One region of the Duganella hordei genome, then DNA from elsewhere that is predicted to be linked to it. Evidence: predicted binding sites of a transcription regulator. Region 1 holds the regulator's gene; each other region holds the start of a gene.
The links. The regulator FliA, encoded in region 1, starts transcription of late flagellar genes. The targets are predictions, from matches to a motif close to CTAAAGTTTNNNNNNNNNNNGCCGNTA.
Positions count from the first base shown of each region.

Region 2: a site for FliA is predicted at 2,093-2,119, ahead of ABWW33_RS07735 (flagellar protein FliT). Genes of this name have one in related genera too.
Region 3: a site for FliA is predicted at 2,477-2,503, ahead of ABWW33_RS31950 (flagellin N-terminal helical domain-containing protein). Genes of this name have one in related genera too.

Region 1 covers NZ_BPWI01000008.1:25,757-30,092, forward strand. The annotation lists gene ABWW33_RS18820 (flagellar protein FlgN) at 1-468, shown strand, start outside; gene motD (flagellar motor protein MotD) at 483-1,256, opposite strand; gene ABWW33_RS18830 (flagellar motor protein) at 1,258-2,004, opposite strand; gene ABWW33_RS18835 (RNA polymerase sigma factor FliA) at 1,986-2,717, opposite strand; gene ABWW33_RS18840 (MinD/ParA family ATP-binding protein) at 2,779-3,576, opposite strand; gene flhF (flagellar biosynthesis GTPase FlhF) at 3,569-4,336, opposite strand, start outside.
Region 2 covers NZ_BPWI01000002.1:781,911-786,246, forward strand. The annotation lists gene ABWW33_RS07725 (type IV pilus assembly protein FimV) at 1-387, shown strand, start outside; gene ABWW33_RS07730 (aspartate aminotransferase type Ic) at 479-1,705, shown strand; gene ABWW33_RS07735 (flagellar protein FliT) at 1,767-2,039, opposite strand; gene ABWW33_RS07740 (HDOD domain-containing protein) at 2,210-3,037, opposite strand; gene ABWW33_RS07745 (M13 family metallopeptidase) at 3,177-4,336, shown strand, end outside.
Region 3 covers NZ_BPWI01000031.1:16,042-20,377, forward strand. The annotation lists gene fliD (flagellar filament capping protein FliD) at 1-113, opposite strand, end outside; gene ABWW33_RS31945 (flagellar protein FlaG) at 372-749, opposite strand; gene ABWW33_RS31950 (flagellin N-terminal helical domain-containing protein) at 840-2,381, opposite strand; gene ABWW33_RS31955 (GGDEF domain-containing protein) at 2,690-4,270, opposite strand.

The sequences.
Region 1 (4,336 bases):
GCTACCCCGCTGAACAGCCTGCGCGAAGAACAACAGATCATGACGACCCTGCTGGGCGTCCTGAAGCAGGAGCAGCAATACCTGGTGGCGGCGGACCTCGACAGCCTGACGGCCGTCACGACCAAGAAATCGGCCCTGGTCACGCAGATGACCCTGTTGTCCGCCCAGCGCCACCGCGCCCTGGGCAAGGCCGGCTACCCGGCACAGGAATCGGGCATGGATGCGTGGATCGCCGCCAGCGGCGCCGATGCCGCCGAAGCGGCCCCGCTGTGGAAAACGCTGCTGGAGCAAAGCCGCGAAGCCAAGGAACTGAACCGCATCAACGGCATGTTGATCAACAAGCAGATGGGCCATACGCAGGGCGCCTTGCAGGCGTTGCGTCCGCAGGGCGGCGCGGCGAATAATTTCTACGGCCCCGGCGGCATGTCCACCACCCTGCCCCGCAGCCGCGGCTTCCTCGCCGGCTAAGCTTCTTACTTTCCTTATTGCGCCGGCGCCTGCGTCGGCAATTCCGTTACCGTATCCGGCAGTCCCGACAGTATCGTCACCGCCACGCGGCGGTTGCGCGCGCGGCCGATCGCGTTGTCGTTGGTCGCCACCGGCACGTTCGAACTGAAGCCGACCGCGGTCAGGCGTTCCGGCGCCACGCCGGCGTCGATGAACAGCCGCACCACGCTGCTGGCGCGCACCGCCGACAATTCCCAGTTGGACGGGAACAGCGCGTTGCGGATGGGCTGATTGTCGGTATGTCCCTCGACCTGCACATTGTGCTCGTCGTTTTTCAGCAGGCCGGCGACGGCGCGCAGCGCCTCGGTCGACTCATTGGTCAGGCGCGCGTCGCCCGGATCGAACAGCACCGAGGCGTTGATCTCGACGCTGACGCCGCGGCTGTTCTGCGTCACGCGCACCTTGCCCTCCTTGACCAGCGGCGCCAGCGTGGACAACAAGTCCTGTGCCAGCTTGGTCATGTGCTCTTTTTCCTTGCGCAGCATTTCGGTGCGGCGCTTCAGGCCTGGATTGGGGATCGGCAGGTTCTGGATCTGCGTGTTAATCGGCTGTGCCGCGCCAGCGCCGCCGAAGGCATCGCCCAAGGCGTCGGAGAAAACCTTGTATTTTCCGATATTGACGGAGGAGATCGCGTACATGACGACGAAGAACGCGAACAGCAGCGTGATGAAGTCGGCGTAGGAGATCAGCCATCGCTCATGGTTCTCCGGTTCGTCGTCGAACTTCCTGCGCGCGCGCCGGTACTGCATGTCAGTGCTCCCGCAGCAGCGTGGCGATGCGTTCGTCGATGACGCGCGTGTGGTCGCCGGTGGCGATGTCGTAGAACACGGCGGCGGCGATTTCCTGCTGGTGCACTTCCTGCGTGACGATGGCCTTGAGCTTGTTGGCGATCGGGTAGAACAGCAGGTTGGCCAGCCCGACGCCGTAGATCGTCGAGACGAAGGCGACCGCGATGCCGGAACCGAGCTTGCTCGGATCGGTGAGGTTTTCCATCACGTGGATCAGGCCCAGCACCGCGCCCAGGATGCCGATGGTCGGCGAGTAGCCGGCCGCCGATTCCCAGATGCGCACCGCCTGTCTTTCCTCGGTTTCGTAGGCGGTGATTTCGGTGTCGAGGATCTGGCGCAGCTTGTCGGGATTGATGCCGTCGACGATCAGGCGCAGGCCCTTGGTGTTGAACTGGTGCTTGGAGGCGAGCATGTAGCGCTCCAGCGACAGCAGGCCGTCGCGGCGCGCGGCCAGGTTCCAGGCGTTGATGTCGCGCGCCAGCACGGCGCGGGTGTCGGCCGGCGGCGCGAACACCAGCCGCAGCATCTGCAGGCCGCGCACAAAGGTGCGGAAGCGGGTCTGCAGCAGCACGGCGCCGAAGGTGCCGACCACCACGATCGCAAACGCGGCCGGCTGCAGCAGCGAAGAGAGCTTGCCGCCTTCAAGCGACTGGCCGATGACGATGCCGGCCAGCGCCAGCAGCACCCCGGCTACGCTGGCCCAGTCCAAGACCGCTCCCGCAGTGAGGCGCGCAGGCGCGCCACGGCTTGCGTGTGCAGCTGCGACACGCGCGATTCCGATACGCCCATCACGGCGCCGATTTCTTTCAAGTTGAGCTCCTCCTCGTAGTACAGCCCCATCAGGATCTTCTCGCGCGGCGGCAACGCGTCGATGGCGTCGATCACGGCCTGGCGGAAGTCGCCGTCCAGCAGCGAGCGCAATGGGTCGCTGTCTTCATCCGAGCAGTAACGGTCGAGGAAGCTGTCGTTGCCGTCGTCGTCGTGGAAATCCTCGTAGTACACCAGCTGGTGGCCGCCGCCGTCGGACAGCATTTCCTGGTAGTCGGCCAGCGACAGCTTGAGCATCTTGGCCACTTCCGACTCGGTCGGCGGATGGCCCAGGCGCTGCTGCAGGGTGCTCATCGCGGTCTCGATCTTGCGCATGTTCTGGCGCATGGAGCGCGGCAGCCAGTCGCTGTTGCGCAGTTCGTCGAGCATGGCGCCGCGGATGCGCAGCACGGCGTAGGTTTCAAACTGGGCGCCATGGGTTTCCTCGTAACGGCTGATGGCGTCGAGCAGGCCGATCATTCCGGCTTGCACCAGATCGTCGACTTCGACGCTGGGCGGCAGTTTCGCCTTCATGTGATGGGCCAGGCGCTTGACCAACGGCATATGCTCCGTCAGCAAAGAATCCTTGTCCGCTTTCCCTTTGACCGTGTACATAGGCTGTTTTTGTGTTAATTGAGCGCCAAAATAATGCTGTTACTCCTCAAGGAAACGCCTTCTATTGGAATGAAGGCGAGCCAGCCAGCGCAAAGCGCCCCGCCAGTTGACGAAACGCCACCGAAGCCCCGGCCAGCGGAAACGCATCGACCACCGCACGCCCCAAGCGTGCCGCGCGCTGCAGGTATTCATCCGCCGGCACCGATCCCATCGAAACGAGGTTCACGGCGAGGTATCGGCTGGCTGCCTGTGCCATATTATCGTATACCACCTTTGCCTCCGATTCGGAAGCCCCGGTGACCAGAATTCCGAATGGACGGCGTCCCAGCTCCTGGTTCAGGCGCTTGATCATACTGTACGCGGCCTTGATCGAGGTAGCGCTATTCGATACCTGGACCACGATTTCCGAACTGGCCATGACCGGCACCGGGAAAGCCTCGCCGTCGAATTCGCCGTCGACGATGACGATGCCGGTCTGCTTGGCCAGCACGTCGAAAGCCTTGGCCAGGCGGCGGGTTTCGTCAGGGCCGCAGCGCGGCTGGCCGCGTGTCATCGACGCCACAGCGAAGCCTTGCGGCACCTGGTGTATCACCTGATTCAATCCGCATTCCTGGCGCGCCACGTTGAGCAGGCTGGCGCCGCCGTCGACGCCGAGGCGCGAGGCCACGCCGTGGGCGCTGGCGCAGGCGTCGACCAGCAGCACGTCGTTGCCGGCGCGGGCCAGCGAGGCGCCCAGGTTGACCAGCATGGCGCCCTTGTCATCCTGCGGGGTGGCCGACAAAAAAGTGACGATGCGGGGCTTGGGCCCCGCCAACATGCGGCGCAGTCCCTCCGCCTGGTCGAAATCGAAATTAGCCAAGGTGCACCTCGCGCAGCGCGCCGGCGTTGCCCGCATTGCTCATCAACAGCGGCAGTTCGGCGTCCAGGTATTGGCTGTTGACGACGTCGCGCTTCAGCTTGAAAGCGCGGTCGATCAGATAGGCCGGATCGGCCAGGTGCAGGTCTTCCGGCACGCGCTGGCCGTTCGACACGTAGAACAGGTTCAGTTTCTGGCGGATCACCACGTCCAGCACGTTGCCGATGGCGGCCGCTTCATCGAGCTTGGTCATGATGCAGCCGGCCAGGCCGCTGCCCTGATACGCGCGCACCACTTCGTTCAGGGTTTCCTGGGTGGCGGTGGCGTTCAGGCACAGCAGGCGCTTGACGTCGGAGCCGGCGCCTTGCAGCATCGACACCTGCTCGGTGACCATCTGGTCGCGCTGGCTGACGCCGACGGTGTCGATCAGCACCGTGTGCTTGTTTTTCAGTTCCTTCAACGCGATGCGCAGGTCGGCCTCGTCCTTCACCGAGTGCACCATCACGCCGAGGATCTTGCCGTAGATGCGCAGCTGCTCGTGGGCGCCGATACGATAGGCGTCGGTGGTGATCAGGGCCAGCTTGTCCGGGCCGTGGCGCATCACGCAGCGCGCGGCCAGCTTGGCGGTGCTGGTGGTCTTGCCGACGCCGGTCGGGCCGACCAGCGCGAACACGCCGCCCTGGTCGATCAGCGCTTCTTCGTTGGCCATGGTCGACAGGTTGCGGGTCAACACGGTCTTGATCCAGCGCAGGCTGTCGGCGGC
Region 2 (4,336 bases), on a different contig from region 1:
CCGGCGCCGGTGGCGCGAGCCGCCTCGGCGAAGGCGGCATCGGCCGCGACAGCTGCTTCGGCTGCTTCGGTGGCGTCAGGCGGCGCGTCGGCCGAGGCGGCTGCTTCGGTCAAGAAGGTGCGCGTGTTGCCCAAGCTGAAATACAAGAAGGAAAAGGACAAGCCGGCGGAAAGCGGCTTCGGCACCACGACGATGATCGCCGCCGGCGCCGGCCTGCTGTTGTTGCTGGGGGCGGGCGGCTATGTGTTGCTGCGCAAAAAACGGGGCAGCGGGCCGTTGAAAATCTGGCAAGGATTCCGCAAGAAGAAGCCTGTCGGCGAGGGCGGCGCGCCGCAGGAAGCCCAGCCGCTGCACGAAGTGACGCCGGAATCCATGTTGCAACCGTAATAAGCATATAGCTGCAAGCTCTTATTCAGGCTCGACGATCTGGGTTATAGTATTCGACGTCCCCCCGTCTACCCACTATTGAAAGAGTCTTATGACCGCAGCAGATCTGCCATCTCAGCATCAAGAGCAATACCAAGCTTTCAAACAACTCGGCCTGAAACTGGACATGTCCCGCGGCAAGCCAGCGCCCGAGCAACTGGATTTGTCCCATGCCCTGATGGATGCGCTGGACGGCTACAAGGCCGCCGACGGTACCGATGGCCGCAACTACGGCGGCACCATCGGCCTGGCGGAAGCGCGCGAACTGTTCGGCAAGCTGCTGGACGTGCCGGCCGCGCAGGTGGTGGTCGACAGCAGCGCCAGCCTGTCGCTGATGCATGACGTCATCATCTACAGCCTGCTCAACGGCACGCCCGGCCATGCGCCGTGGGTGCGCGAGCCGGTGACCTTCCTGTGCCCGGTGCCGGGCTACGACCGCCACTTCGCCATCTGCGAGGCGCGCGGCATCAAGATGATCAATATCCCGATGAGCGAAGCCGGTCCGGACATGGACCTGGTCGAGAAACTGGTGGCCGAGGATGCCAGCATCAAGGGCATGTGGATCGTGCCGAAGTACAGCAATCCGGGCGGCGTGGTGTATTCGGACGAGGTGGTCGCGCGCCTGGCGGCGATGAAGACCGCGGCGCCGGACTTCCGCCTGATGTGGGACGACGCCTACCGCTTCCATCACCTGGGGGAGCAGAAGCTGGCCGTGGCCAATATCCTGGACGCTTGCGCCAAGGCCGGCAATCCGGACCGCGCGATCGTGTTCGCGTCGTCGTCGAAGGTGACCTGGGCCGGTTCGGGCATTGCCGCGCTGGCGGCGTCGCCGGCCAATATCGCCTGGTGGACCAAGCACGCGGGCATCCGCAGCATCGGCCCGGACAAGATCAACCAGCTGCGCCACGTGCGCCTGCTGAAGGATGTGGCGACGGTCGAGGCGCTGATGGAACAGCACCGTTTGCTGCTGAAGCCGAAGTTCGACGCGGTGCTGGCGCAGTTCGAGCACTACCTGGGCGACGTGCCGGGCGTGTCGTGGACCCGTCCGCAGGGCGGCTACTTCATCGACCTGGTGACGCCGGAAGGTTCGGCCAAGCGCACCGTGGCGCTGGCCAAGGAGGCGGGCATCACGCTGACGCCGGCCGGCGCGGCTTTCCCTTATGGCAACGATCCGAAGGACAGCCATATCCGCATCGCGCCGAGCTTCCCGTCGCTGGACGAGATCACCAAGGCGGCGCAGGGCATCGCGCTGTCGCTGCGGGTGGCGCTGGCCGGCTGATTGCTGTCGTACGGACGTAAAAAAAGCGCCTTGAAGGCGCTTTTTTTACGTTCGGAGCATTTTATTGCATGCCCGGCACTTTGTTCATCCATGGATCGGTCACGTCGCGGATTTCGCGGTCGTTGGCCAGGATTTGTTTCAGCAGGTCGATCTTGCGCAGGCGCGGGGCGCCGCTCAGGGCCGGCACGCCGGTGGCGACTGCGCGGCTTTCGCTGGCGCACTGGCCTTCCAGGTCGCTCAGGCCGTCCCAGTCGCCGATGCGCGCGGCGGCGACCATCTGGTTGCTCAAACCGGCAATGTTTTCGTACATCGAGAGGACTTCGCTGGCGGTCATGTTCGCACCTTGGGCTCGTTTAAGCGGTAAGATGGATTACCGCATGTCCAGATTAACGTCGCCTTAAACCGGAACTTTAGGGTCTTTTTTAAATATTTTTGAAAAAGGTGAAAAAAAAGCCGCCGGGTCTGAAAACCGGCGGCTTTTGCTTGTGTATTGCTTAATCTGGCTTATTTGACCAGCTCTTCCAGGCCGGCGCTCAGTTCGTCCGGCGACGGCATCTCGTCGGTCAGCGCGTCGTCGTCCAGGCCCAGTTCCTCGGCCAGGTCGGCCGGGTAGCAGGCGGCGATTTCATCGTCGCTCAGTCCGGCCTGCTCGACGCGGGCGCGCCAGGCGGCCAGCGAAACCACGGCGGCCAGGCGGTTCAGCTCGCCGTTGTGGTGCGGCTCGGGGAAGGCCAGGATGGTTTCCGAGAAGGTTTGCGGGAACTTCCAGCGCTTGGCCAGTTCCGCGCCGACGTCGGCGAAGGTGTAGCCGAACGAGGCTTGCTCGGCGTCCAGGCGGCGCGAGTCCATCGGGCCGGCCACCTTGTCGAGCGCCATCGCCTGCTCGGCCATGGCCGAGTGGATCACCAGCTGGCCGATGGCGTGCATCATGCCGATGGTGAAGGCGAGGTCGGTGTTTTCCTTGGTTTTCTTGGCGATCCATTTGGCGCACACCGCGGTGTGCAGGCTGTAGCGCCAGAATTGCTTGAGGTCGAGGCCGGGCACGGTCTTGAAGCCGCTGACCAGGCCGGAGCTGATGACCAGGGTGCGCACGGTGACGAAGCCCAGCATCAGCACCGCGTCTTCGACCGTGCCGATGCTGCGCGACACGTGGTAGTAGGCGGAGTTGGCCAGGCGCAGCAGCTTGGCGCTGAGCACCGGATCGGTCGATAATTTTTTCGCGATCTCTTCGGTCGAGACGCTGGCTTTGTCGAAACTGCTGATCAGTTCTTCGACGACCTTGGGCGCCGTGGGCAACGCAGTGGGATTCTGGAACAGGGCTTCAAGCTTCATAATTATCTCCGTGGTGATTAGCGCGTTGCTATAGGCTAACTATATAGCGATTCCCCGGACGAATGAAAGAATTTTGCTATGGCGGCGTCTCTTTTATGTCGTGATATATTCGCTGGAATTGACAATCCCGGGACAAATCATGCACCTCTCCGCTTCAGCGCGCCGCCTTGCCATCAGTATAGTTTTAGTAGCCGCCTTGCCGGCCGCATGGGCCGCGCCGGCCGCGGTTCTGCCGGGCGACGATTTTTTTGATTACGTCAACGGCGAGTGGCTCAATAGCGTGGAGATCCCGGCCGACCGCAGCAGCTGGGGCGTGGGCGCGGCACTGGTCGAAGACACCAATCTGCGCATCGTCAAGTTGATCGAGGGACTGGCGGCCGACCCGTCGTCGGCCGAGGCGAAGAAAATCGCCGACTACTACGCCAGCTTCATGGACGAGGCGGGCATCGAGGCCAAGGGGCTGGCGCCGCTGCAGCCGGCGCTGGCGCAGATCGCCGCCATCGGCGACAAGCGGGCGCTGACCAAGGCGCTGGGCGCCAGCCTGCAGGCCGACGTCGATCCGCTCAACGCCACCAATTTCTTCACCGAAAACCTGTTCGGCCTGTGGATCGCGCAAGGCCTGAAGGACAGCGCGCATTACACGCCGTATCTGCTGCAGGGCGGACTGGGCATGCCGGACCGGGCCTACTACCTGGACGACACGCCGTCGATGAAGGAGCTGCGCGGCAAGTACCTGGCGCACATCGCCGCCACCTTCAGGCTGGCCGGCATCGACGGTGCCGAGGCGCGCGCGGCGCGCGTGTTCGAGCTTGAAACCAAGATCGCCGCCACCCACGCCAACCGCGAGGATTCGGCCGACGTGCTGAAGGCGAACAACAACTGGAGCGCGGCCGATTTCGCGCGCAAGGCGCCGGGCGTGGACTGGGCCGCGTTCTTCGCAAGCGCCGGGTTGGGCGGGCAGAAGAAGTTCATCGTATGGCATCCGACCGCGATCGCCGGCGCGGCCAGGCTGGTCAACTCGGTGCCGCTGGAAACGTGGAAGGATTTCCTGACCTTCCACAGCATCAACCAGGTCAGCGCCGCGTTGCCGAAGGCGCTGGCCGACCAGCATTTCGATTTCTACGGCCGCGCGCTGAACGGCACGCCGCAGCAATCGCTGCGCTGGAAGCGCAGCCTGGCCGCAGTCAACGCGGCGATGCCCGATGCGCTGGGCAAGATTTATGTGGCCAAGTATTTCCCGCCCGAGTCCAAGCAGCGCCTGCAGCAGATGGTCAGCAATATCGTCGACGCCTTCCATCT
Region 3 (4,336 bases), on a different contig from region 1:
CTGGCCGACTTTTTGTCGAAATCGGCCAGCGGCGCGGACTCGACCGCCATCAGCTTGCTGACGATGGTGTTGACGTCGATGCCAGAGCCGATGCCTGGTGAAGAGATGCCCACGGTGCGCTCCTAAGTAAAGCAATAATATAAGACAATATCGGCAGAATCAAACCGGACTTGAGAAGGGGAAATACCTGCCAGTTCAGGTAAAGCTGAAACATCAGCTAAAAAAGCAGCTGAAAAGACGGGCGGTGGCGGCTGTCGTGGCGGACGCCGGAGGGATGGTCGGCGGCGGCAGGCGCGCAGGACCGGTCAGCTGGCTCCCGGAATCAGGATGCCATGGATGAGAGAAAAGCGGCGCGCGTCTGCGCAGCCGCTTCAGGCCGTTTGCTGGATCAGCAAGCCGGTGCCGGATTTCGATTCCAGCGATTTGGCGATCTCCAGCGCCTCGGGCGTCGGGATCTGGCGCAGCACTTCCTTGGTGGTCTGGTCGATGACCTTGACCACGGTGCGCTTGCTGTCGTTATCGATCGAAAACTCCAATCCCTGCGACTTGGCCTGCGCCGACTTGTTCAGCTGCGACACGGCGTGGCTGACCTGGTCCAGGCTGGGCACGGCGGCCGGCGCCTTGACGGCGGCGACGGTGTCGAGCGCGGTGGCCGGCACGCGCACTGCGCCCTGCGCCACGCCGGCGTCGGGAGTGCGATCTGCTGCGGGGCGCGGCTGACTGGCCGAGCCGATGGTATCGATAGTCATGATGCTTCCTTTGTGAAAAATCCCCGGTTGAATAAATCAACCGGGGAACCTAGTCAGAGCGACCTTACCGCGTCAACCCTGCCCCGGATTTTAGCCACGCAGCAGGGACAACACGCCGTTCGGCAGCGAGTTGGCCTGGGCCAGGATGGCGGTACCAGCTTGTTGCAGGATCTGGCCGCGGGTCAGGCTGGCCGTTTCCGCCGCGAAGTCGGTATCTTGAATCCGGCTGCGCGAAGCGGACAAGTTCTCCGTCGTCGTATTCAGGTTCGAGATGGTCGAGGCGAAACGGTTCTGGATCGCACCCAGCGCAGCGCGGTTGCTGTTGATCTGGTTCAGTGCCGAGTCGATGGTCTTCAGCGCCTTGTTCGAGCCGTCGATGGTGCTGACGTCGATCTTGGCGACCGATTGCAGGTCCGAACCGGTCGGGTTGGCGACGATGTCGGTGGTGGTCGACGAGATCGTGAAGCCGCTGTCCGACGAGAAGTCCAGGTGGCCGCCGACGGCGGCCGAGGCCGCGCCGATGACTGCCGCCGCGCCTTCAACCGCCGCGACCGAGCCGTTGGCTGGCTTGTCGGCGCCGCGGATCGACGCGGTGCCCAGCTGGTCGTCGAGCGCGGTCGAGTTGGTGTTGGTGATCTGGATATCTGCGCCGGACGAGTTCGACAGCTGGATTTCCTTGTTGTGGGTGGTGGCGTTGACCTTGATTGAGGCGCTGATGCCGGTGGTGCCGACTTGCGCGTTGATCGCCTGGGCCACGGCCGACAGGTCGCCGCCCTTGATCTTGGCCGAAATCGTCACGGCGGTCGAGTTGGCGTCCGCTTCGATCGAGTTGTCGCCGCGCAGCTGGAACTGCAGCGAGCCGTCGGCGAAGCCGGTGGCGTTGCTGCTGAACAGCGTGGCGGTGGTGCTGGCGGTGGCGGTCACGCCGGAGCTGCTGCTCAGGGCGTTGACGTTGGCGGCGATCTTCTTGGCGCTGTCGCCCACTTTGACGTCGACGCTGGTGGTGGTGCCGGCGCCCGAGGTCAGGCTCAGGGTCTGCGCCTGTACCAGGTTGGCGGCGGTGGCGGTGGCGGCGCCAGCGCTGCTGGCCACGTCGCCGTACTGGGCGGCCAAGGTGTTGTTGCCGATGTCGGTCGCCTTGGCCGACTGGATGCCGACGTTAATGGTCTGGTTGGCGTTGGCGCCGACCTGGAATTGCGACGCGGTCAGCGAGCCGTCCAGCACGTTCTGGCCGTTGAACTGGGTGGTGTTGGCGACGCGGTTCAATTCCTGCGACAGGGCCGAAACCTCGCCCTGGATCGATTTACGGTCGGAATCGGAGTTGGTGCCGTTGGCGGACTGGACTGCCAGTTCGCGGATACGCTGCAGCAGGTCGCCGGCGGTGCTCAAGCCACCCTCGGCCGTTTGCGCCAGCGAGATACCGTCGTTGGCGTTACGTGCTGCCGTGGTATTGCCGCGAATTTGCGACGTGAAGCGCTCCGAAATGGCCAGACCGGCGGCATCGTCTTTGGCGCTGTTGATGCGCAGGCCCGAAGACAGGCGTTGCAGCGAGGTCGACAGGTTGGCTTGCGAGGTGTTCAGGTTGCGTTGCGAATTCAGCGATGCAATATTGGTATTGATGACTTGTGCCATGATGTTTCTCCAGGATACTTCGAGTTGGGCAGTGTGCTCATTTCACTTTGGTCTGTCTCCACGCTCCGAGACAATCAAACCGCTGTTGAAGCTGGTAACGGTTGCCCAGTGGGAAAATTAAGGGGAAGAAAGCCGGAAAATTTTGCGTCGCAGGGCTAAAGTTCATCGTCGATGCCCGTTTAAACGACCGCGCAACGGGAATCTTTAGGGTGAAAATAATTATTTTTCGCCCAAAATTTCGGACGAAAAAAAAGCCCGGCGGGCACCGGGCTGGAGCAAACTGCGGGAAACGATGGCCTGTTCGGCAACTATTCGGCCACCACCACCCGGTTCTTGCCGGTTTGCTTGGCCGTGTACATGGCCTTGTCGGCGCGCTTGACCAGGTCGGTCTGCTCCTCGTTCGGGCGGCGCAGCGCGACGCCGGCCGAGAACGTGATCAAGACCTTCTCGTTATCGTGCAGGAAGAAGTGGCGGGTCAGCTCGCGCTGCAGCCGGGTCATCGTGCTCGAGGCCGCTTCGACCGTGGTTTCCGGCATCAGGATCAGGAATTCCTCGCCGCCGAAGCGGGCGATGACGTCCATCGAGCGCAAGGTGTCCTTGACGATCTTGACCAGGTGCTTGAGCGCGGCGTCGCCGGCGATGTGGCCGTAGGTGTCGTTGAGCTTCTTGAAGTCGTCCAGGTCGAGGATGGCGATGCACAGCGGCGTGCCGCGGCGGTCGGAGCGGGCGGTCTCGCGCTCGAACACGTCGTCCAGTCCGCGGCGGTTCAGGCTGCCGGTCAGCTGGTCCTCGCGCACCAGTTCGCTCAAATGCTGCAGCTTGGCCTCCAGCGCGTGGATGCGGTTCTCGGCGTCCTGCACTTCCTGGCGCGCCAGCACCATCTTGTCGCGCGCCTTCAGCGCCTCGCTCTGCACCAGCCGGGTTTCTTTCAATACCTCATCGAGGATGCTGTTCAGTTCGGAGATATTGTCGGCCTTGCTGATCTTTTCCGAATAGCCGCCTATCTTCTCGTGGAAGTCGCCGGTCGACGCCGCCACCTGGCCCAGGCGGTCGATGAAGGTCATCATCATGTTCTTGACGGTGAGCTTGACGTCCGACAGGCTGTGCTTGAGCTGGCCCTGCTTGTAGATCACTTCCTTCAGGCTGCGCGTGGCTTCCTCCAGCGCGCGCACGTCGAGCGGGCCGGCGATCAGGTTCTGCACCGCTTCGATCTGGCCGCGCAGCCAGCTGTCGTCGTCGAGCAGCTCGCTGACGTTTTCCAGCAGCAGCTTGAACAGGCGCAGCAGCAATTCCTGCTGTTCGCCGCTGTCGCCGCCGCGCAGCTCGATCTGGAAGCACAGCTGCTTGAGGCGCAGCGCGATTTCCGCCAGCGCCTCCTCGCTGTGGGCCAGCTTGGTGGCCGCGCCCAGCGATTCGGCCTCGGCCACCAGCGCCGGCGCGCCCGACAGCAGCGAGGCGACGGCAAAGGTCAGGGTGCGGCTCAGCAGGTCGCGCAGCGTGCGGCTCTGCTCGTCCTCGGCATCCATGCCGGCCACCTCGATGCCGACCTTGCGGCTGATGAAGTGTTTTTCCACCAGCTGCGACAAGGCCTTGGCGTAGCCCTCCCAGTCGCGCGACTTGACGGCGCGGTTGAAGCGGCGGCCGAAGTCGGCCAGGTCGCCGGTGTTTTCCGTCAGCCGGGTGGCGAACTGGCTCAGCACCGATTCCGGGCCGGGATCGACGGCCACCGCCGGCGCGGCCGCCGGCGTGGCGGCGACGCCGGCGATTTCGTTGTAGATGTCGCGGTAGGCTTCCGGCGTCGGCGCGACACGGCGCACCGCCAGGCGCTTGAACGCCTCGCGCGCGATCTCGGCCGGATTCTGCTCGGGAGTGTTGGATTTGCTGGACATATTACGCGCGGCCTCTTAAAGGTTTCTCATGTCATACCATGATACGGCCGCGCCGTGCGCGCCATA